Regions from separate parts of the Blastococcus sp. TML/C7B genome, predicted to be linked through region 1. Evidence: riboswitches for the same ligand, from Rfam matches in the RefSeq annotation. Region 1 holds a riboswitch; each other region holds the start of a gene.
What was found. Region 1 has a riboswitch for cyclic di-AMP ahead of JKP76_RS16835 (C40 family peptidase). Riboswitches for the same ligand answer to the same signal wherever they lie in the genome.
Positions count from the first base shown of each region.

Region 2: it holds a riboswitch for cyclic di-AMP, as region 1 does, so the genes downstream of both, JKP76_RS21700 (hypothetical protein) here and JKP76_RS16835 (C40 family peptidase) in region 1, are expected to answer to the same signal.
Region 3: it holds a riboswitch for cyclic di-AMP, as region 1 does, so the genes downstream of both, JKP76_RS13620 (hypothetical protein) here and JKP76_RS16835 (C40 family peptidase) in region 1, are expected to answer to the same signal.

Region 1 is NZ_JAEOAA010000002.1:817,277-824,369, reverse strand. Features, by position in the region: gene JKP76_RS23610 (DEDD exonuclease domain-containing protein) at 1-1,114, opposite strand, end outside; gene JKP76_RS16845 (M15 family metallopeptidase) at 2,388-3,059, shown strand; gene JKP76_RS16840 (hypothetical protein) at 3,120-3,443, shown strand; cyclic di-AMP (ydaO/yuaA leader) riboswitch at 3,639-3,819, shown strand; gene JKP76_RS16835 (C40 family peptidase) at 3,835-4,944, shown strand; gene JKP76_RS16830 (M48 family metalloprotease) at 5,058-6,326, shown strand; gene JKP76_RS21520 (glycosyltransferase family 4 protein) at 6,429-7,093, shown strand, end outside.
Region 2 is NZ_JAEOAA010000002.1:1,038,014-1,045,106, reverse strand. Features, by position in the region: gene lnt (apolipoprotein N-acyltransferase) at 122-1,717, shown strand; gene ccsB (c-type cytochrome biogenesis protein CcsB) at 1,714-2,691, shown strand; cyclic di-AMP (ydaO/yuaA leader) riboswitch at 2,852-2,997, shown strand; gene JKP76_RS21700 (hypothetical protein) at 3,147-3,593, shown strand; gene JKP76_RS23645 (M23 family metallopeptidase) at 3,590-4,270, shown strand; gene JKP76_RS17905 (M23 family metallopeptidase) at 4,505-5,866, shown strand; gene JKP76_RS17900 (cytochrome c oxidase assembly protein) at 6,004-6,846, opposite strand.
Region 3 is NZ_JAEOAA010000002.1:124,053-131,145, reverse strand. Features, by position in the region: gene JKP76_RS23520 (NADPH:quinone oxidoreductase family protein) at 1-218, shown strand, start outside; gene JKP76_RS13625 (hypothetical protein) at 236-541, opposite strand; gene JKP76_RS13620 (hypothetical protein) at 642-1,529, opposite strand; cyclic di-AMP (ydaO/yuaA leader) riboswitch at 1,541-1,694, opposite strand; gene JKP76_RS13615 (TetR/AcrR family transcriptional regulator) at 1,848-2,456, opposite strand; gene JKP76_RS13610 (MMPL family transporter) at 2,622-4,805, shown strand; gene JKP76_RS13605 (SGNH/GDSL hydrolase family protein) at 4,837-5,637, opposite strand; partial or broken gene JKP76_RS21150 (phosphoenolpyruvate carboxykinase) at 5,944-6,591, shown strand; gene JKP76_RS21145 (phosphoenolpyruvate carboxykinase (GTP)) at 6,686-7,093, shown strand, end outside.

The DNA.
Region 1 (7,093 bases):
CCCGCGCGGAGATGCGGGGGGTGCACTGCCGCAGCGGCAGCGACTCGTGCACCGCCGTGACCGCGGCGTCGGCGGCCCGCCGGTCGGGGAAGGGGCCGAGGAACACCCCGGCGCCGGGGCGCACCCGGCGCACCACCGAGAGCCGGGGGAAGGGCTCGTCGGTCAGCCGCACCCACAGCGCGCGCTCCGGGAACCGCGAGCGCCGGTTGTAGCGCGGTTTGTGCTCGGCGATCAGCCGCAGCTCCCGGACCGCGGCCTCCAGGGCGTGCGCGCAGGGGATGGCATCCACCCGCGTGGCCAGGGCGACCATCTCGGTGATCCGGCTGCGTTGCTCGCCGGAGGTGAAGTAGCTGCGGACCCGCGTGCGCAGGTCGGTGGAGGTGCCCACGTAGAGCGGCTCGTCGCGCGGCCCGCGGAACAGGTAGACCCCCGGGCCGTGCGGGACGGAATCGGCCAGGTGCCGCTTCCGCCGGCGCTCCGGGTCGATCTGGCGGGTGAGCCCGGTGAGCTCCTCCAGCGACGAGACGCCCAGCGGGCCGAGGCGCTCGAAGAGGCCGTGCAGCACGTCCACGGTGGCGCGGGCGTCGTCCAGCGCGCGGTGCGTCGGCGAGGTCGTGGCCGAGAAGAACGGCGCGAGGGTGGCCAGCTTGCAGTTGGGCACCTCGTCGCGGGTCAGCAGCCGGCGGGCGAGCACCGCGGTGTCGACCGAGGCCGCCGCCGGCCAGTGGATGCCGGTCTCGGCGCAGGCCGCCTTGAGGAACCCCAGGTCGAACGGGGCGTTGTGCGCGACCAGCACCGCCCCGCGGGCGAACTCGAGGAAGGCCGGCAGCACCGTCGCGATGCGGGGTGCGGCCATGACCATCGACGTCGTGATCCCGGTGAGGACGCTGATGTAGGGCGGGATCTCGCGGCCCGGGTCGACCAGGGTCTGGAACTCGCCCAGCACCACGCCGCCGCGGACCTTGACCGCGCCGATCTCGGTGATCGCGCTGTCCTTCGGGGAGCCGCCGGTCGTCTCCAGGTCGACCACGACGAAGGTGACCTCGGCCAGGGGCGTGCCCAGTTCCTCGATCGTGCCCTGCACGTAGCGCGGGAGGGTGGGGGAGGAGCTCACGAGGCGGACGGTAGGTCGGGGTGCTGACAGTCCCGGGGTGCCGCGCCGACCCTGCGGGTCGCGGGTAGTCACCGGCGCGGTCGCCCGGCCGGGCGAACCTGCCCCCTCACCTGGCGGTTCTCCGGGAGGCGGGACACCATTCCAGCGGTGGGCGACGCCGCCCCGATCCGCAGAGGTGGTCCGATGTCCCCGCGCTCCCCGTGGCGCCCCGGTGCGCCCACGGCGCGTCGCGGCGCCCGTCGGGCGTCCCTGCTGCTGGCCCCGCTCGCCGTCCTCGCCCTCCAGGGCACCGCGGCGCCCGCGGCGGCCGCGCCCAGCGACCAGCCGGGCGGTACGTCCGGCGTGCTCGACAGCCGCGCGCTGGACGCCCTCCAGCAGCGCGCCGCCGAGGTGCAGGGCGGGCTGCAGGAGCAGCAGAGCGCGGTGGACGCCGCCCGCGACGCCCTGGCCGAGGCCGAGCGCGCCGTCGCCGACGCCGAGGCCGTCCTCGGCGGTGCGGAGGGCGAGCTGGCCGGCTACCGGCAGGAGGTCGCGCGGTACGCCGCCGCGGTGTACCGGGACGGCGGGTCCCTGACGCCCCTCACGCTGCTGCTCAGCGGCAGCGACCCCGGCGAGGTGGTCGCGGCGATGAGCTTCCTCGACGTGGTCGACCGGCACGCGGCCTCGGTCATCGGCACCGCGGAGGCCCAGCGCCGGGCGGCCGACGAACGGCAGCAGGCCGCGGAGGAGGCCCTCGCGCGGGCGCGGGCGCGCGCGGAGGAGGTCGGTGCCCGGGCCGCCGAGCTCGAGGCCGCGGCGTCGGCGGTGACCGACGAGCTGGACGCCGCGCTCGGCGCGGTGGACCGCCAGCTGGCCCAGCTGCAGCGGGAGCAGGTCGAGGTCAACCAGCGGACGGCGGCGAGCTGGCGGGCGTACACCGATCAGCTGGCCGCAGCCGGGATCGCGCCTCCGCCGGCCGCCGCGCTGCGCGACCCGGCGGCGGGGCTGCCCGAGCGGCTCGTGCCGGTCGGCGCCGCGGGAGGGGGTGCGCAGCCGGTCGCGGCACAGCTCCCCGGCCAGCCCACCTCGCTCCTGGTGCTGCCGGCGGAGACGGTGAGCGCGGTGAGCGCCGCGATGGAGGCGCTGGGTCTGCCCTACGCGCCGGGGACGTCCGGCCCTGAGTCCTGGAGCTGCGGCTCGCTGGTCCAGTCGGTCTACGGGCGGTCGGGGATCGCCCTGCCCGCGGACCAGGCGGGGCTGTCTCGCCGTCACCACGCCGGTCGCGCCGGCCGACGTGCTGCCCGGCGACCTGGTCTTCCTCGGGACGGCGGAGTCGGGGCTGGGCCACGTCGGGCTCGCGCTGGACGCGCGGACCATGCTGGCGGCCGACGCCCGTGCCGGCGCCGTCGTCGTGCGCACGCTGCCTGCCGACCAGGTGATCGGGGTGGGGCGGCCCAGCCTGGCCCAGCGCGCACCGGTGGCGGCACCGGGGCCGGTCGGGGGTGCGCTGCGCACGGAGTGCGGCAACCCCGTCTACCCCCCGAGCTTCGACGGTGCGCGGCAGTGGGGCGGCTACCCGAACGGCCTGATCCCACCGAGCGCGATGTGCCCGCTGGGGGTCGGTGGCCACTCGCTGCGCTGCGACGCGGCGGCCGCCTACCGGGCGATGTCGGCGGCCTACGCCGCCGCGTTCGGCGGGCCGATCTGCATCACCGACTCCTACCGCACGTACGCGAGCCAGGTGACGCTGTACGGCGAGAAGCCCGCGCTGGCCGCCGTCCCCGGCACGAGCAACCACGGGTGGGGGCTGGCCGTAGACCTCTGCGGCGGCATCCAGACGTTCGGCACGCCGCAGTACGCGTGGATGGTGGCCAACGCCGGCCGGTTCGGCTTCCTGCACCCGACGTGGGCCGACCCGGGCAACGGCCGCGAGGAGCCCTGGCACTGGGAGTACGCGGGCAGCTGAGCGCCGGGCGGAATTGTCGGTGGCCGCTCCTACGGTGCGCGTGACTCACGGAGGAGAGACATGCTCATCGACTGCGACACCTGCACGCTCCGCGGCACCGGCTGCGCCGACTGCGTCGTCACTGTGCTGCTCGGCGCCCCGCCCGGCTGGCAGGGGGTGGACCCGGTGGTGGTGCCCATGGCGGCGCGCCCCCGCGTGGCCGAGCCCGAGCCCGCCGCGGAGGACGTCGTGCTGCCGCCGCCCGGTGTCGTCGTCGAGTTCGACGACGTCGAGCGACGCGCCGTGCGGGCACTGGCGGAGTACGGCCTCGTGCCACCGCTGCGGCACCGAGGCGCCCCGGGGGCCGGGCGGGACGGTGCGCGCCCCGGCCGGCGGACCGGCTGAGGGACATCTCACCCCTTGCTCTCGCAGCGGAGCGTGCTTGTACCCCTACGGAACGGGGTTGCCGGGAAGGCGCGCGGGCGCGATCGCGATGTTCGTCACATCTGCGGCGCCCAGCTGCATTTGTCACGGCAACATCACGACCGTAGGGTCGTCGCGTCCGACCGGGTGGTCGTCATCCGCACAAGGGGTGGCCTCGGCCGGGCACCGCCGAATCGCCGTACGACGTCCCGCGTGGTCGTCCGAGGTGAACCGGGGACCCACCGCAGTCCTGGGGTGAGTTCCCCTGCAGGGCCGGTCCGCCGGTGAGCAGGGGATAGGGCCAGTCTTCCCCGCCCGAACCCGTCAGCTAACTCGGTAGGCGGATCGAGGAAGAAACGGAGAGCCGCCTCTCGTGGCGACCCCTCACGCCCTGCCGACGCACGTCCTCGCACCGTTCCGCCCCGATCCGGCCGGGCCCGCCCGCCGGGTGGGCCGCCTCCGCGCCGGCCTGCTGATCGGGGCCGCGACCGCCCTCGCCGTCACCGTCCTGCCCGGCTCCGCGACGGCTGCCCCGAGCAGCCCCGCCGAGGCCGCGCAGCTGGTCGCCGACGCCAGCCACGAGCTGGAGGTCGTCTCCGAGCAGCTCAACGAGGCCCGGGTCGACCTCGAGCGCCAGCGCGCGGCGGTCGACACCGCTGAGCTGGCCGCCTTCGACGCCCAGCAGCAGCGCGCCGCCCTCGACGGGCGGATCCGCCAGCTCGCCCGCTCCGCCTACACCGCCGGCGGCGCGACGCGCAGCCAGCTGGGCGCGATGCTGACCAGCGATTCCGCCGGCGACCTGGTCTCCCAGCTCGGCACGCTGGACGCGCTCGCCGCCCGCACCAACGCCGCCGTGAGCGAGGTGGCCGAGGCCTCCGAGCGCGCGGAGGAGACCCGCGCCGAGGCGCGGGAGGCCCGCGAGAAGGCGGAGCGGAGCGTCGCCGACATCGAAGCCCAGCAGAAGGACCTCGAGGCCCGCGTCGCGGAGCACCGGCGGCAGTACGCCGCCCTCGACGCCGCGCAGCGCGCCGTCGTCGAGCGCGCCCACGGGGACTCCCAGCCCGTGCGCGCCTCCCGCGGCACCGAGCGCACCGCACCGGCGCCGACGGCGACCGTCGCCGCGCCGAGCGGGGCGGCGCAGGTCGCGGTCAACACGGCGCTGGCGCAGGTCGGGGACCGGTACGTCTACGGCGCCGGTGGTCCCGACGCCTTCGACTGCTCGGGCCTGACCTCCTTCGCCTACCGTGCCGCCGGCGTCTCGCTGCCGCACTCCAGCCGCAGCCAGTCGCAGATGGGGACCCCGGTCTCGCGCGGCGAGCTGCAGCCCGGTGACCTGATCTTCTTCTACAGCCCGGTCAGCCACGTCGGCATGTACATCGGCAACGGCCAGATGGTGCACGCCTCCACCGAGAGCCAGCCGGTCAAGGTCGCCAGCGTCGACTCGATGGGCAGCTACAACAGCGCCCGCCGCATCGTCGGCTGACCCCTGCCGCACCCCGAGGGCCGGTGCCTCCCGCGAGGGAGGCGCCGGCCCTCGTCGTCGGTGGTCCCGGTGCCGTCCGGGGCCGCGCCTAGGATCGGCGCCGTGGTGGACCGGTGAGCGCACGTCGCGCCCCGCTGGTGTCCGCCGCCGTCCTGCTGGCCGCCTTCGCCCTGGTCGTCGCCCTCGGTACGCCGTGGGAGGTGCTCCCGGAGCCCGCGGGCGGGGGCGTGCCGCTCGACCCGACCGCCGGCCTGCCGGCCGACCAGGTCGCGCGCGCGGACGCCTTCGCGGCGGCGATCCGGCCGGCGTCGCTGGCCGCCCTGCTGCTGGGGCTCGCCGTCTCCGCGCTGCTCGGGCTCACCCCGCTGGGCGCCCGGCTGGTCCGCGCCCTGCCCGCCCCCCGGCGCGGGCGCTGGGCGGTGCAGGTGCTGCTCGGGGTCCTCGCCCTCGCCGTCCTCGGGCGGCTGGCCACCCTGCCGATCGCCGCCTACGGCGAGGTGGTGCGCCACCGGTACGGGCTGTCCACGCGCAGCTGGGGGCTGTGGGCCCGGGACGTCGCGGTGTCGACGGCGATCGACGCGGCCCTGACCGCCCTCGGCCTGCTGGCCCTGGTCTGGCTCGCCCGCCGGGCGTCGCGGGCGTGGTGGGCGCTCGCCGCCGCGGGCGCCGCGGTGCTCGTGGTCGTGGGCTCGTTCCTGTGGCCGGTGGTCATCGAGCCCGCGTTCAACAGCTTCGCGTCGATGCCGGGGGGGCAGCTGCGCAGCGACCTGCTGGCCCTCGCCGAGGAGAACGGCACCCCGGTGCAGGACGTGCTGGTCTCCGACGCCTCCCGGCGGACCACCGCGCTGAACGCCTACGTCTCCGGCTTCGGCTCCACCCGGCGCATCGTCGTGTACGACACGGTCCTGGAGCGGCTGCCCGACGAGCAGATCGAGTCGATCGCCGCGCACGAGCTGGGCCACGTCGCCGCCGACGACGTCCTCACCGGCACGCTGCTGGGCGCCCTGGGCGGCGCGGGCGGCGTCGCCCTGCTCGGCTGGCTGCTGACCTCGCCCGCTCTGCTCCGCCGTGCCGGTGCGGCCGGACCGGCCGACCCGGCGGTGGTGCCCCTGGTGCTGCTGCTGGTCACCGTCGGGACGCTGGTCGTGACGCCGGTGCAGAACCTGGTCTCGCGGCAGGTCGAGGCGCGGGCCGACGTCGCCGCGCTGGACCTCACCCGCGATCCGGAGGCCTTCATCGCCATGCAGCGCGGCCTGGCCACGACCAACCTCTCCGATCCGAGCCCCCCGGCCGCGTGGCGCTGGTACTTCGGGTCGCATCCCACCGTGGCGGAGCGGATCGCGCTCGCCGAGGACTGGACCCAGCTGGAGCGGGAGCCGTGAGCCGGACGCTGGTCGTCACCAACGACTTCCCCGCCGCGGCAGGGCGGCATCCAGACCTTCGTCGCCGCGCTGCTGGACCGCCGCCCGCCCGACTCGCTCGTCGTGCTCGCCTCGGACCACCCCGGCGCGGCCGAGCACGACGCCGGTCTGCCCTACCCGGTGGTCCGCCGGCCCACCGGCATGCTGCTGCCCACCCGGGCGACCGCCGGCGCGGCGGTCGAGCTGGTCGAGCGGTACGGCTGCGACCGCGCGTTCTTCGGCGCCGCGGCCCCCCTGGGGCTGCTCGCGCCGACGCTGCGCGCGGCCGGGGTGCGGCACCTGGTGGGCGCCACCCACGGCCACGAGACCGGCTGGGTGGCGCTGCCGGGCAGCCGGCAGCTCATGCAGCGCATCGCGTCGGGCCTGGACGTGCTGACCTACATCACCGAGTTCACCCGGGCCCGGCTCGCCCCGGCGCTGGACGGGCGCACGCGGCTGGCGCAGCTCTCCCCGGGGGTGGACGTCGACCGGTTCACCCCGCAGGTGGACGGCGCCGCCGTCCGCCGCCGGCACGGCCTGGGGGAGGCCCCGGTGGTGGTCTGCGTGTCCCGGCTGGTCGCCCGCAAGGGGCAGGACGTCCTCGTCGAGGCGTGGCCCCAGGTGCTGGCGCGGCACCCCGACGCGCGGCTGCTGCTGGTCGGCGGCGGTCCGGACGAGGCCGCGCTCCGGCGCGCGGTCGTCGCGCGCGGGCTGGAGGGCTCCGTCGTCCTCACCGGGGCGGTGGACGC
Region 2 (7,093 bases), 220 kb from region 1:
CGGCGTGCCCGTGACAGGCTCCACGATGGCGCGGGCGTGGTCGCGCCCGCCCGATGGCGGTCGGCCGGCTGCCCGCCGCCGGGCCCACGATGGCCGGGTCGAGGCGGTGGTCTCATGGCCGGTGGCCGCTTTCCTGGCGGCGGGCGGCGGGGTGTGCCTGTGGCTGGCCTTCCCGCCGTACGGACGGTGGCCGCTCGCTGTGGGTGGCCCCTTCGCCCTCGCTCTGGCGACGCGCGGCCGTAGTGCACGGTTGGGCGCCGCGCTGGGGATGCTGCTCGGCTCCAGCTTCTTGTTCCCGTTGCTGAACTGGACCGGCGTCTTCGTCGGCGATCTTCCCTGGCTGGCGCTATCAACTTTCCAAGCCGTCTTCTACGCCGCCTTGGGGGGCGTATCGGCCCTGGTCGGTCGGCTTCCGGCGGCTCCGGTCTGGATGGCGGCGTTGTGGGTGGGGCAGGAGGCAGCCCGTTCCCGCATCCCGTTCGGGGGCTTTCCGTGGGGACGACTTGGGTTCAGTCAGGCCGACGGGCCGATGGGTTCTTTCGCCGCGTACGGCGGCGTGTCGCTGGTGACCTTCGCCGTGGCGCTCACCGGCACGCTGCTCGCCTGCGCCATCTGGCGCTCCTTGCTCTGGCGACGTGAACGCCGAGCCGGCCAGGCTCGCGCCGTCGCGTTGCTCGTCGCCGCAGCGTTACTCGTCCCGGTGGTCGGGGCGCTTGCCTGGCTACCGCTGCCCGGGTCCAGCCTGACGGCCGGCGGGCCGACGGCCACGGTCGCTGTTGTCCAGGGCAATGTGCCCCGGGCCGGCCTGGACTTCAACGCCCAACGTCGCGCAGTCCTCGACAACCACGTCCAGCAGACACTGGCGCTGGCCGACAAGGTGGCTGGCGGTGCGGCCTTGCAGCCGGACCTCGTGATCTGGCCGGAGAACTCCTCCGACATTGATCCTTACAAGAACCCGGACGCGGCAGCCGCCATCGACCGAGCGGCGCGCGCAGTAGGCGTGCCGATCCTGATCGGTGCCGTCCTGGACGGGCCCGGGGAGAAGCTGACGAACGTCGGTGTGGTCTGGGATCCGGTGGAGGGTCCTGGCGAGCGCTACGCAAAGCGGCATCCCGTGCCGTTCGGCGAGTACATGCCGGCCCGCTCGTTCTTCCGGCTGTTCAGCGATCAGGTCGATCGCCTGCGTCGGGACTTCGTCGCGGGGGACGAGCCCGGCGTGCTGGACGTCGGGGGAGTGCGGATCGGAGACCTCATCTGTTTCGAGGTGGCCTACGACGGACTGGTGTCCGACGTCGTGGACGGCGGCGCCTCGCTCCTGGTGGTGCAGACCAACAACGCGACGTTCGGCTACACCGCCGAGAGCGAGCAGCAGTTAGCGATGAGCCGCCTGCGTGCCATCGAGCACGGCCGGACGGTCATCGTCGCTGCAACGAGCGGGATCTCCGCGATCGTCGCACCCGACGGCACTGTCGTCGACCGGTCCGAACTCTTCACGCCCTATCTCTTCAGCGGCGCCATCGCCCTGCGGCAGAACACCACCCTGGCGAGCCAAATCGGCGCGGGCGCCGAGTGGGCGGCCACCGCCACGGGCCTGGCCGCGCTGCTCGCTGCCGTCGTGCTCCGCCGACGTGAGCCACCTCGGTCGAACGTGCCTTCGAGCGCTCGCGACGTGACCGTGCCACGCAATGTCCACACCCACCAGCAAGGAGCCCGATGACATCCGACCAGTTCTCTGCCCTGTCCGACTCCCTCTTCAGCGCCTCGATCATCATCTATGCCCTCGCGGCGCTCGCCTTCTGCGGCGAGCTCGCGTTCGGAAGGCGCGCCTCCCGGCCGAGTCAAGAGCTGGTCACCGTCGGCGTGGGCACTTCCCTGCCCTCCCCGGAGGACGGAGCCCAGCCGCTGGCGGCGACGTCCGGCGCGGCCGGTCGCCGCTGGGGGCTCCTGGGCGTTGGGCTCACGGGTGCCGGCGCCCTCGCCAATGCCGGTGTGCTCGTCGCCCGCAGCGCGGCGACCGGACGAGTGCCATGGGGGAACATGTACGAGTTCGCAACTGCCTCCGTACTCGCCGGCGTCATTGCCTACCTCGTGTTCGCACTTCGGGCCCCGGCGGTGCGACGCATCGGAGCCTTCGTGCTCGGGCCCGTGGTGCTCGGGCTGGTTCTCATCGGGCTCTACCTCTATGCGGAATCCGGTCCCCTGATCGCCGCCCTGCGTTCGGACTGGCTGGCCGTGCACGTCTCCGCCGCCATCATCTCGTTCGGCATCTTCATCGTCAGCGCCGTCGCCAGCGCGCTGTACCTGGTCGCGGTCCACCGCGAGAAGACGCTGGGGGACGGCGGCCGCAGGAGCGGGGGGATCGCCGACAAGCTCCCCAACGTGGCCGTGCTCGACCGGGTGGCGCACCGCACCGCGGTCTTCGGTTTCCCCGTCTGGACGTTCGCGGTCATCGCCGGCGCGATCTGGGCGGAGAGCGCCTGGGGGCGGTTCTGGGGATGGGACCCGAAGGAGACCTGGGCCTTCATCTCCTGGGCTCTGTATGCGACCTACCTGCACGCCCGAACCACCGCCGGGTGGCGAGGCCGCCCGGCTGCGTGGGTGAACCTCATCGCCTTCGCGAGCCTCGTCTTCAACCTGCTGTTCGTGAACCTCGTGTCGACCGGTCTGCACTCCTACGGCGGCGTCTCGTGAGCTACGCGCGGCCCTCGGATGTCCTCGGCGCAGGTGTTTGACCGGCAGCTTCCTGGGCCTCCGTTATGCAACCGTGACAACTAAGCAACTTCGTACTACGGTTCCGGGCGGTCCTGCCGAGCTGTGCCTCTCGACCGGAGAGCCTCGGTCGGACCCCGCCTAACTGCCCGTGCCACACGGCCGGGCGGACCGGGGATCCACCGTCCCCCTGGGGTGAATCCCGCGTGCGCGACTGCGAGCACGCGGGTAGGGCGCCTTCCCGCCCGAACCCGTCAGCTAACCCGGTAGGCGGCGAGGAAGAACGGAGATCCGCCGCCTTGGCGACGCTGCACAACCGGTCTGTCCGCACGTCCGTCGTCCCGTCCGTAGTCCACTCCGACCGACCCCGCCGAGACGGTCGAATGGGTCCCTCCGGAGTCGGATCCGCGCTCCTCCGCCACCGCCGCACCGGCTTCGTGGCCGCCACGGCAGCGCTCGTCATCGGCCTGTCGGCCGTGACGGCACTGGCTGCTCCCGCCGATGGGCAGTCGAAGGAGGCCGTCCTGAGTACTGAGGTCGAGAGGATCTCGGGGCTGGTGGCCGCGGCGGAGAAGGATCTGGAGAGATTCACCGTGGAGGCGGAGGCCGCGGCCGACGCCTCCCGCGCCGCGCAGACTGCGCTTGCAGATGCAGAGACGCAAGCCGCTGCCGCTGCCGCTGAGCTGGAGGCGACTCGCGAGGCGGTCGATGCAGCTCGGGACGGTATCGCCGCGCTCGGCCGCGATGCCTTCATGGGTGCCGACCCGCTGGGCGATGCGGCCGTGCTGCTCGACGCGGCCGGCCCTGACGAGGTGCTGGAGAGGGCCGCGATGCTCGACCTCCTGGCGAGGATCGCGCCGAGCGGCTCGAGGGGTTCGAGGTGATCCAGGGGCGACAGGAGCGCGCGGATCGGGCGGCCCAGGCTGCGGTCGCGGAGCGTGATGCGGCGGTTCGTGCCTCGGTCGAGGCGGAGACTGCAGCCCAGGCGCAGCTCGCGGCATCTCAGCATGCGTACGACGTAGCTGCTGGGCAGAAGTTCGCCCTCGACGCGCAGCTCCGCGATGCGGAGATCGAGCTGCTGGGGGCGCAGGGAGTGGCGGATCCGGCTGCCGCACGGGACGAGCAGCAGCGAGGCGAACTGGCGATGGCGCGCGCCGGCACTGCCGCGCTCGTGGCCGGCCGGGTGACCTCCTGCTATGGAAGTCGGTCTGGCGCCACGCACAACGGCGTGGACATCGCCGCTCCCATCGGTACGCCCATCTATGCACCGGATGCCGGAGTGGTGCTGGACGCGGGACCGGCGAACGGCTTCGGCCTCGCCGTCTACATCCAGCACGCGGACGGCACCATCACCGTGTACGGCCACATCAACCAGTACTTCGTGACCGCGGGGCAGACGGTCGCCGCCGGTCAGCAGATCGCCGAGGTAGGCAACCGGGGGCAGTCGACGGGCCCGCACCTGCACATCGAGACCCATCGCGGAGGGCTGTACCAGCAGCGCGTCAATCCGGCGCCGTGGCTGAGTGCTCGCGGCATCACGCTCGGTGGCGGCTGTGGTTGATCCGTAGTGACGTCCGTAGCGACGCGCGCCACCGCATCAACCTGAACCTCCACCTGACGCAGGGCTCATAGGGCAGCGAAGCGGCCCGGCGGGCACTCAGAGTGTGCAGAGGATCACCGAGCGATCAAGAAGTGTGTGGTGAAAGTGCCGCGTGTTGCCGTCGCTACTAACGGTGATAGTGGGACTCTGCTCCGGCTCATACGCACCGCCACCCTCTTCCCCAGGGAGCGAGCCATGCCCGACCACCGTTCCCGCCGGCGCGCCAGCCTGACGGATGCTGGACTGTTGCATCACCGCTGGCGCACAGCGAGCCATCCTGGCCCCCGCCGTCCGCTGCGAGCCGCACTGGTCGTTGTACTGGTAGGCGTTGCCCTCGTCGGCGCCGCGACGCCGAGTCTCGGCGCTCCTGCGCCTACCAATCCCACGGACGGCCAGATCGGTGCCGCGCGGACCGAGCAGGAAACTGCGGCGGCCGAAGTCGGCCGCATCGCCGGCCTGGTCGCGGTCGCCGAGGCCGAGCTCGAACGCGTCGGCATCGAGGCCGAAGCCGCAGGGACCGCCTACATGATCGCCGAGGAGGCGCTCCAGCAGGCGCAGGTCGTGGCTGAGCAGAGGGCGGCCGAACTACAGGCGGCGGCGGCTGCCGTCGCCGTCGCGGAAGCCCGCATCGCCCGGTTCTCCCGCGACAGCTACATGAACGGGGCGACGATCTCCAGGACGGCCGCGCTGTTGAGCTCCGAGGGACCTGGCGAACTGATCCAGCGCGCCGCTCTGCTCGACTACGTCGCAGTCAACGAGGTGGACGTTCTCGGCCAGCTCCAGGTCGCCAAGGTGACTCAGGCCAACGCCGACTCCTCCGCTCGCGCCGCCCGCGACGAGATGGCCGCCGCCGAGGAGACGGCCCAGACCGCCAAGGCGCAAGCCGATGCGCGACTGGGCGCCCAGCAAGGCGCGTTCGCTGAGGTGGCCGCGCAGAAGGCCTCCTACGAGGCGGAACTCCAGGCCGCCCAGATCAAGGTGTTGGAGTTGCAAGGCGCACGGAACGCCTATCAGCAGTGGACGGCTCAGAAGCAGGCAGAGGAGGCCGCCGCCGCTGCCGCAGCAGAACGGTCGGCCCGGGAGGTCGCCGAGGCCGCAGCTGCGGCGCGGCGCAACAGCCCCAGCGACGCCCCCGCTAGCGGGTCGTCCGGCTACACCGCACCCTTCTCCGGACGCGTCACCAGTTGCTTCGGCGCACGCTGGGGAATCTCGCACAACGGGCTGGATGTCGCGTCGCCCATCGGCACTCCGCTGTACGCGCCCATCTCGGGAACCGTCCAGCGTGCTGGGCCGGCCACGGGCTTCGGGCTGGCTGTCTACCTGCTCGGCGACGACGGCGCCGTCTACGTCTACGGGCACATCAACGACTACTTCGTGCGCACCGGGGATCGTGTGGTGGCCGGTGAGCAGATTGCGGAGGTCGGCAACAGAGGCAACTCGACCGGGCCGCACGTACATTTCGAGGTGCACCCGAACGGGGCCATGTACAGCGGAGCCTCGAACCCGGTTGCGTGGCTGAATGCTCGTGGGATCTCGGTCGGCGCCTGCGGGGGCTGACGTCCTCGCAGGCCGCTCCCTGCGAGGACGAGTCCTTGTCTCGAATCTGCTAGTCGGTCTGGAACGGCGCCGCTGCGCTTCACCTGTTCAGATACGCCAAGGCACGGAGGCGGGCGTTGTACTCCGCCAGCTCGGCGTCACCGGTGCGGTCGGCTGCCCGGTCGAGAGCCCTGCCGCGCCGCTCGTCGGAACTGGCCCAGGAGAAGAAGAGCGACCGCCAGTACCAGCACGGTGGGCAGTTCTCCGAAGGCCCAGACGATGCCGCCGGCCTCGCCCTGGTCCCGCAGCGGGTCGATGCCCCACCCGGCCGGGGGCTGGGCGAACGTGTCGACCACAAGCGAGCCGGCCAGCATGATCGCAACGCCGAAGAACGCATGGAACGGCACGGGCAGGAAGAGCTCGAGCATCCGGCCGGGGTGGCTCAGCGTTCGTGGCCAGGGGTCCTGCGCCACGATCGGCCCGAAGAACAGGATCCCGGTGACGACGAAGTGCGCCAGCATCAGCTGGTGTGCCGCGGGGCTGCTCATCAAAGCGTCGAAGAGGGGCGTGAAGTAGACGCCGTAGAGGCTTGCGAGGAACAGCGGAATCGAGAACAGCGGGTGGGCGAGAAACCGGGCCAGGCGGCTGTGCAGCCCGTTGAGGAGCAGTGCCCGCGGGACGCCGGCCGCGCCCCGGCCCCGGGGCAGGGTCCGGAGCGCCAGGGTCACCGGTGCGGCGATCAGGAGCAGTAGCGGCGTGATCAGCGAGAGGATCATGTGCTGGGTCATGTGGACGCTGAGCAGCACCATGCTGTAGCCGTTCAGCCAGGTGCCGGTGACGGCGAACAGCGACGCAGTCCCGGCGAGCCAGGAGAGGGTCCGCCACCAGGGCCACGAGACGCCCGTTCGGCGCAACCGCATGACCGCTGCCAGGTACACCACCAGCGCGACGAGGCTCAGCACTGCCAGGGCCGACGAGGCCTCCAGGTGAGGCAGGAACATTCGCCCCCACGTCGGCGGCTCGTCCGGTACCCACATCCCTGAGTGCCGCCCGTGCTCCACGGAACCTCCCTCGACGCTGATCCTCAATCTCCTAACGTGGATCGTAGACGGGGGAGAGTCGGCGTAAGGAAGTGTCGCCAGCTCCTACTAGTCTCGGTAGTGCCGGCCCAGAGATCTGGCCGGCCCCTCGAAGTCGAAGGAACGGGATGACGACCGCCTCAGGAACACGCGAGGTTCCGTTCGCTCG
Region 3 (7,093 bases), 690 kb from region 1:
ACGTCTCCGTCGTCGGCGTCGGCTGGGGCGCGTTCTGGTCCGTCGGGGCGCCCGGCTTCCCCAAGGAGCAGTGGGAGGACCTCTACCCGCTGCTCGAGGCCGGGAAGCTCGACCCCGTGCTGGGCAGCGTGCACCCGCTGGAGGACGTCGTCGCCGCCGTCACCGAGCTCGACGAGCGCCGGGCCGCCGGCAAGGTCCTCCTCCGCGTCCGCGGCTGACCGCACCGGCTGCGGCGCTACTCCCCCAGGAGGCGCCGCAGCCGGCGCGCCGGCTCGCGCACCAGCAGGCCGGGCAGGCGCAGTGCGGCGGTCGCGGCGCGCACCCCGAACCGGAGCAGGTCGGGCCACTCGGCGGGCCTGGGCGCGGCCGCCACGGGCCGCTCCCGCACCGGCGGGGGCACCGGCGGCAGCGCGGGCGGCAGCAGCACGTCCATCGCGGCATGGGTGCGGCGCGGGGCGCGCAGCGAGGCGAAGGACGGGATCGGCGGAGCCGCGGGCGACTCCTCGTCGTCGGGGCCCCGTCCACGACCGGTCGTCGTCACGGTGCGCTCCTCCAGCTCGGTCTCCGGGAACGGGCCGCGTGCTCGGAGGAGCCGCCGCCCGGGGCCGTCGACACTAGCGCCGGCCCGCTGGGCGCCGCGCTCAGCGGTAGTTCACGTGCACGTGGTCCATGTGGTTGGCCGTCGCGCCGCCGCGGTTCTCCATGGGCTTCCACGCACCGCCCGGCGTGCTCATCATCCGCTGCTCCCAGATGAGGTACTCCACGCCGAGCTCGCTCCAGTGCGCCACGTGGTAGGCCACGATCGCGTCGCCGAGGGCGCCGTTCGCCATGACCATGTAGTCCACCGCGAGGCCCGAGGGGTGGCCGCCGGGGTCGGTGGCGCTGGGCCGGGTGCCGCCGAGGGTGATCGAGCCCGCCCCCGGGACGTTGCTGACGACGGCGTCCGCGGCGGCCTGCGCCCGCGGCTTGATCGCACCGGCGCTGTTGCTGATCGTCGCGCGGGTGGTGGCGGCGACCGAGCCCGCGGCCCGCGCGACCGCCGCGGCCGGGGCCTGTGCGGCCGGCGCGGGCTTCGCGGCAGCGGCCTGCGCCGCGGCCAGCTCGGCGAGCTCGGCGGCCTGCCGTGCGGCGGCCTCCTCCGCGGCCCGCCGGGCGGCGGCCTCCGCGTCGGCCCGCTGCTGGTCGAGCACCGCCTGGTCGGCGGCGGCCTGGGTGGCCAGCGCGGCGAACTCGGCGTCCTCACGGCTGCTGCGGCTGGCGGCCAGGTCGGCCAGCGGCCCCAGGTCCCGCGCGACGTCGACCGCGCCGGAGCTGCCCTCGATGCCGAGCTGGCGGGCGACGCTGACCGACTCGGTCTGCGCCGCCTCGGCCTGCGCGTCCGGGCCGGGCCCGACGACGAGGTTCACGATGACGGCGCCTGCGGCGGCGACGCCGATGTAGACGGCCGGCCGGCGGGTCGCCGACGGGGGGCGCCGGTGGGCGGCGGGGCGGGTGGACCGGGGTCGTGCGGTGGTGCTGGGGCGCGCCATCCGGCGGCTCTCCGTTCTTCCGATACCGCCTACCGGGTTAGCTGACGGATTCGGGCTCAGAAGTGCCCTACCCGCGGCGGACGGCGGTCCGGCGCGCGATTCACCCCAGTGCTGCGGTGGGTCCCCGGCTCCCCGCGCCCCGGAGGACGACGGCGACTCAGCGGCGCCCGGCGGCTTCCCCGGGTGGGGACGGTGCGACCGACGGACCGCGCCACGGTAGGCAGCGTTACGGTTCCGTGACAATCGGCGACCGGGCCACGCGGGGCCGGGACGGGCCCCCTACCTGGGGCGATGCGCCGGGTGTGAGGTGCGCCGCAGCTATGCGGGGCCCGGGCGTGTCGAGCGCCTCGGCAGCAGCAGTCGCCGCCCGCTCTCGATGAGGTGCTCGCGGAGCTCGGCGTCCTCCAGCGCGGCGGAGCCGGGATCGGCGGCCGGGCCGGGAAGCCCGACGAGGAACAGCGTGGCCGCGACCCGGAGGGCGGGGTCGGGACCGGCGAGCTGGTCGACGATCCGCTGCAGCACGCCCATGAGCGCCGGGTTCTGTTCGAGCAGGTGCCGGACGGCGACGTCGCCCATGAGCACCGACAACCCGCCGCGGTTGCCGATCAGCAGGTCGACGAGGCCGGCGACCAGCAGCTCCACCCGGCCGCGCCGGCTGCGCTCCGCCTCGGCGGCGACGGCCAGCCGCTCCAGCTCGTCGAGCGCGGGCCGCAGGGCGGCCAGGATGATCTCGTCCTTGGAGCGGTAGTGCCAGTAGACGGCCGCCTTGGTGACGCCGAGGGCGTCGGCGATCTTCTGCAGCGAGGTCTCGCTGACGCCGTCCTCGGCGAACAGCCGCAACGCGGCCTGCAGCAGGCGGGCGCGGCCGGCCCCCGCGGTGCGGTCGGTGCCACCCTCCGGAGCCGTGCTGCCCGGTGCTGCGCTCATCGCTCCCCCTCCCGACGTGTGCCATCTCACCTAGCCGATCGGCTAGGGCCAGCCTAGCTGCGCGGTTAGTCTCCTCGGAGCCGGCACGTCGCGTTCACCGACGCCGTCCGAGCCTGCGGACCGGCCCTCCGGCGCCGCGCCCGCCACCCCGATCGAGGAGTTCTCGTGGCCACCCTGCTCTACCGGCTCGGCCGGTTCTCCTTCCGCCGCCGCGGCCTGGTCGCCCTCGTCTGGGCGCTGCTGCTGGCGGTGTTCGGCGCGGGTGCGGCCACGCTGTCCGGGCCGACCTCGGACTCCTTCACCATCCCCGGCGTCGAGTCCATCACGGCCTTCGACACCCTCGAGCAGAAGATGGGCACGGCGGCGGACAACGCCTCGGCCCGCGTCGTCTTCCGCGCCGAGGGCACCGTGGCCGACGACGGGACGCGCAGCGCGATCGAGCAGGCGCTGGCCGAGGTCGCCGAGGCGCCGCACGTGGCATCGGTGACCGACCCGTTCCTGGAGAACGGCGTCTCCGCCGACGGGCGGACCGCGTACGCGCAGGTCGCCTACGACATCCAGACCATCGACGTCTCCGAGACCGACCGCGAGGCGCTGTTCGACGCCGGCCGCAGCGCCGAGAGCGCCGGCCTGCAGGTCGAGTTCGGCGGCGACGCCACCCAGGGCGTGCCCGAGCAGAGCGCCGCCGAGGTGATCGGCCTGCTGGTGGCGGCGCTCGTGCTGGCCCTCACCTTCGGCTCGCTGGTGGCCGCCGGCCTGCCGCTGCTCACCGCGATCATCGGCGTGGCCCTCGGCGTCTCCGGCGTCACGATCGCCACCGGCTTCGTCGAGCTGAGCTCCAGCACCCCGACGCTGGCGCTGATGCTCGGCCTCGCCGTCGCCATCGACTACGCGCTGTTCATCGTGTCGCGCTACCGCCACGAGCTGTTCCTCGGCCGGGAGCCGGAGGAGGCCGCCGGCCGCGCCGTGGGCACCGCGGGCTCCGCCGTGGTCTTCGCCGGCCTCACGGTGGTCATCGCGCTCGCCGCGCTCTCCGTCGTCGGCGTCCCGTTCCTCACCGCGATGGGCCTGGCCGCCGCCGGCACCGTCGCCGTCGCCGTCGTCATCGCGCTCACCCTGCTGCCGGCCGTGCTGGGCTTCGCCGGCCTGCGGATCCTCGGCACGCGCGGCCGCGCCCGCCTCGAGCGCGAGGAGCAGGCCGCGCAGCCGTTCGGCGCGCGCTGGGGCGCCGCCCTGGTCCGCCACCGGCTGGTCGCCCTGCTGGTCACCGCCGGCACGCTGCTCGTCGTCGCCGTCCCGGCGCTGGACCTGGAGCTGGGCCTGCCGGACGAGAGCACCGCCGCGCCGGACAGCACGCAGCGCAAGGCCTACGACCTGGTGAGCGAGGGCTTCGGCCCGGGCTTCAACGGACCGCTGCTGGTGCTGGTCGAGGGCGCCGGGGAGGGCGGCGCCGTCGCCGGGACCGAGCAGGCCCAGGCCGCCATCGCGCAGCTCGACGACGTCGCGGTCGTCGCACCGGCGCAGTTCAACCCGGCGCAGGACACCGCGGTCATGACCGTGATCCCGGCCAGCGGCCCGGCCACGGACGCCACCGAGGAGCTGGTGAGCACCATCCGCGACCTGGCGCCGCAGCTGCGGGCCGACACCGGGGTCTCCCTGGCCGTCACGGGAGTCACCGCGGTGACCCTCGACGTCGCCGACAAGCTCAACGCCGCGATGCTGCCCTACCTGCTCGTCGTCGTCGGGCTGGCGTTCCTGCTCCTCCTGCTGGTGTTCCGCAGCGTCCTGGTGCCGCTCAAGGCCGTGCTGGGCTTCCTGCTGAGCGTCGTCGCCACCTTCGGCGCCGTCGTCGCGATCTTCCAGTGGGGGTGGCTCAGCGGCGTGTTCGGCGTGGAGAGCACCGGGCCGATCATCAGCCTGCTGCCGATCTTCCTCATCGGCGTGCTGTTCGGCCTCGCGATGGACTACGAGGTCTTCCTCGTGACCCGCATGCGGGAGGAGTACGTCCACGGCGCCACGCCGGACGAGGCGGTCGTCGGCGGCATGCGCCACGGCACCCGGGTGGTCACCGCGGCCGCGCTGATCATGATCAGCGTCTTCGCCGGCTTCATCCTGGCCAGCGACACGATCATCAAGACGATGGGTTTCGCCCTGGCCTTCGGGGTCGCGGTCGACGCCTTCCTCGTCCGCATGACGATCGTGCCCGCGGTGCTCTCGCTGCTGGGCCGCTCGGCCTGGCGGCTGCCCCGCTGGCTGGACCGGGTGCTGCCCGACGTCGACGTCGAGGGCGAGAAGCTCACCCGCGCGCTCGAGGACAGCCCCGCGGCGAAGGAGCCGGTCGCCGTCTGAGCCCGGCGACCGGCCCCGGCGGGGTCGCCGATCAGAGCCGGCGGAGGGCCTTCAGCGCCTCCGCGGCCATCCCGGCCTCGCCACGCGCGTTGGGGTGCACGATCACCGGGTTGGTGCCCTGGAGCACCGGCTCGACCCAGCGGACGCCGAGCGGCTGGCAGGCGTCGTGCCCGTCCGAGGCCCGGCTCATGTCGACGTAGGTCACGCCGGTCGCCTTCGCCGCCCGGCGGACGGCGTCGTTGAGGGTGGCCTGCACACCGCGCAGGTAGGGGATGTCACCGGTCGCGATCGGCATCTTGTCGAAGCAGCCGCCGGCCGCCGGGACGATCCACGGGTAGCCCAGGATCGCGACCTCGGCCCGCGGCGCCTTCGCCCGCACCGCCTGGAGCACCTGCACCAGGGCCGGGTAGGTCGTCGTCCGGATGGTGTCCTCGTAGGACGTGCCGTACGTGTCGCGGCACGGGCTGCCCTGGCCGAGGGTCGAGAGCCCGGCAGCGCCGCACTGCAGGATCGCGTTGAGGAACACGCTGCTGTCGTTGCCGCCGATCGTCATCGTGACCACCTGCGTGTCCGCGGCGACCGCGTCCAGCTGGGGAGCCACGCCCGGGTACTGCGCGGCCAGGAAGTCACCGGTGTCGGCGGCCCCGCAGGTCACGTCGGTGAGCTGCGCGCCGGTCGCGGCCGCGATGACGTGCGGGTAGTTCGCCGTCGAGCGCAGGCACTGCGGCGGCGCGGTCAGGTCCGGCGGCAGGACGCCGGAGGCCGCGCTGTAGGAGTCGCCCAGCGCGACGTAGCGGACCGGGCCGCCGGCCGACGACGGTGGCGCGAGCACCACCAGCGAGACTGACGAGGACGAACAGGCACGCGACGAGACGGCGCACGGGAGCACTCCAGCGGGGCGGGGACGAGGTGCCGGGGACAACGAGCGCCCGCCTGCGGCGTTACGGACGTCACACGTGCGAGCGGTGGAAGCACTCTTCCGGATGCCCGGCGACGGTCCGCGGGACTCCCGACGTGCTCCGGCCGTAACAGGCCTGACACCATTCCCGGAGTTTCCCGATCACGGGGCCGCCCCCGCAGGCGCGCGAGCGCCGCGGTGGCTGGAACCCGCCTGGGACGAGAAGGTGGGTCGTAGCGGATGGAGAGGATCCTCGTGACTGCCATAGACGCGGTTCTGGACGAAGCCGGGCTGACGAACGAAGCGGTTCGCGCCTACGTGAAGCACTGGGCGCAGCACACCGGCGCCGAGCGGGTCGAGGTCGTCAACGCCTCCGACGACGCGCGGCTGATCGCCGAGGCGCTCGAGGCGGGTGAGCTCCTCCCCGCAGGCAAGGGGCGCTACTACTCGCGCAGCCACCCCAAGGACACGGCGCGCTCCGAGGAGCGCACGGTCGTCGCGACGAACAACCCCGACGACAAGGGCGAGTACAACAACTGGCGCCCGGCGTCGGAGATGCGCCCGATGCTCGAGGAGCGGATGGCCGGCAAGTCCGCGGGCAAGACGATGTACGTCGTCCCCTACGTGATGGCGCCCCCCGGCTCCCCGCTGCAGCCCTTCGCCACCGGCGTGGAGCTCACCGACACCCGCACCGTCGTCCTGCACATGATCCGCATGGCGCGGGTGGGCGTGCAGTACGTCAACGACCTCGCCGACCAGGACTACTTCGTCCGCGGCGTGCACGTCACCGGCGACCTGGACAGCCTGGGCCAGGGCACCGCCGAGGACCAGCGCTACTTCGTGACCATCGCCGACGAGCGCACGATCCTGCACTACGGCTCGTCCTACGGCGGCAACGCGCTGCTGGGCAAGATCGCCCACGGGCTGCGCCAGGCCACCTACGACGGGCTGGGCCTCCGGCAAGTTCCTCGCCGAGCAGTTCCTGCTCCTGGGGATCACCGACAAGGAGACCGGCCGCACGTACCACATCGTGGGCGGCATGCCGAGCGCCTCGGGCAAGACCAACCTGGCCATGATCCTGTCGCCGGACTCCCTGGGCGACCGGTACCAGGTGCACTTCTACGGCGACGACATCGCCTGGCTGTGGGTCGACGACGAGGACGGTCGCGTCTACGCGATCAACCCGGAGTACGGGGCCTTCGGCGTCGCCAAGGACACCAACGAGACCACCAACCCCACCGCGGTCGAGGCGATCGCCGAGGGCACCGGGACTATCTTCACCAACGTCGCCTACAACGAGCAGACGCAGGACGTCTGGTGGGAGGGCAAGAGCAAGCAGCCCCCGGCCGACGTCACCGGCTGGCGCGACTGGAAGGGCGAGCTGATCTCG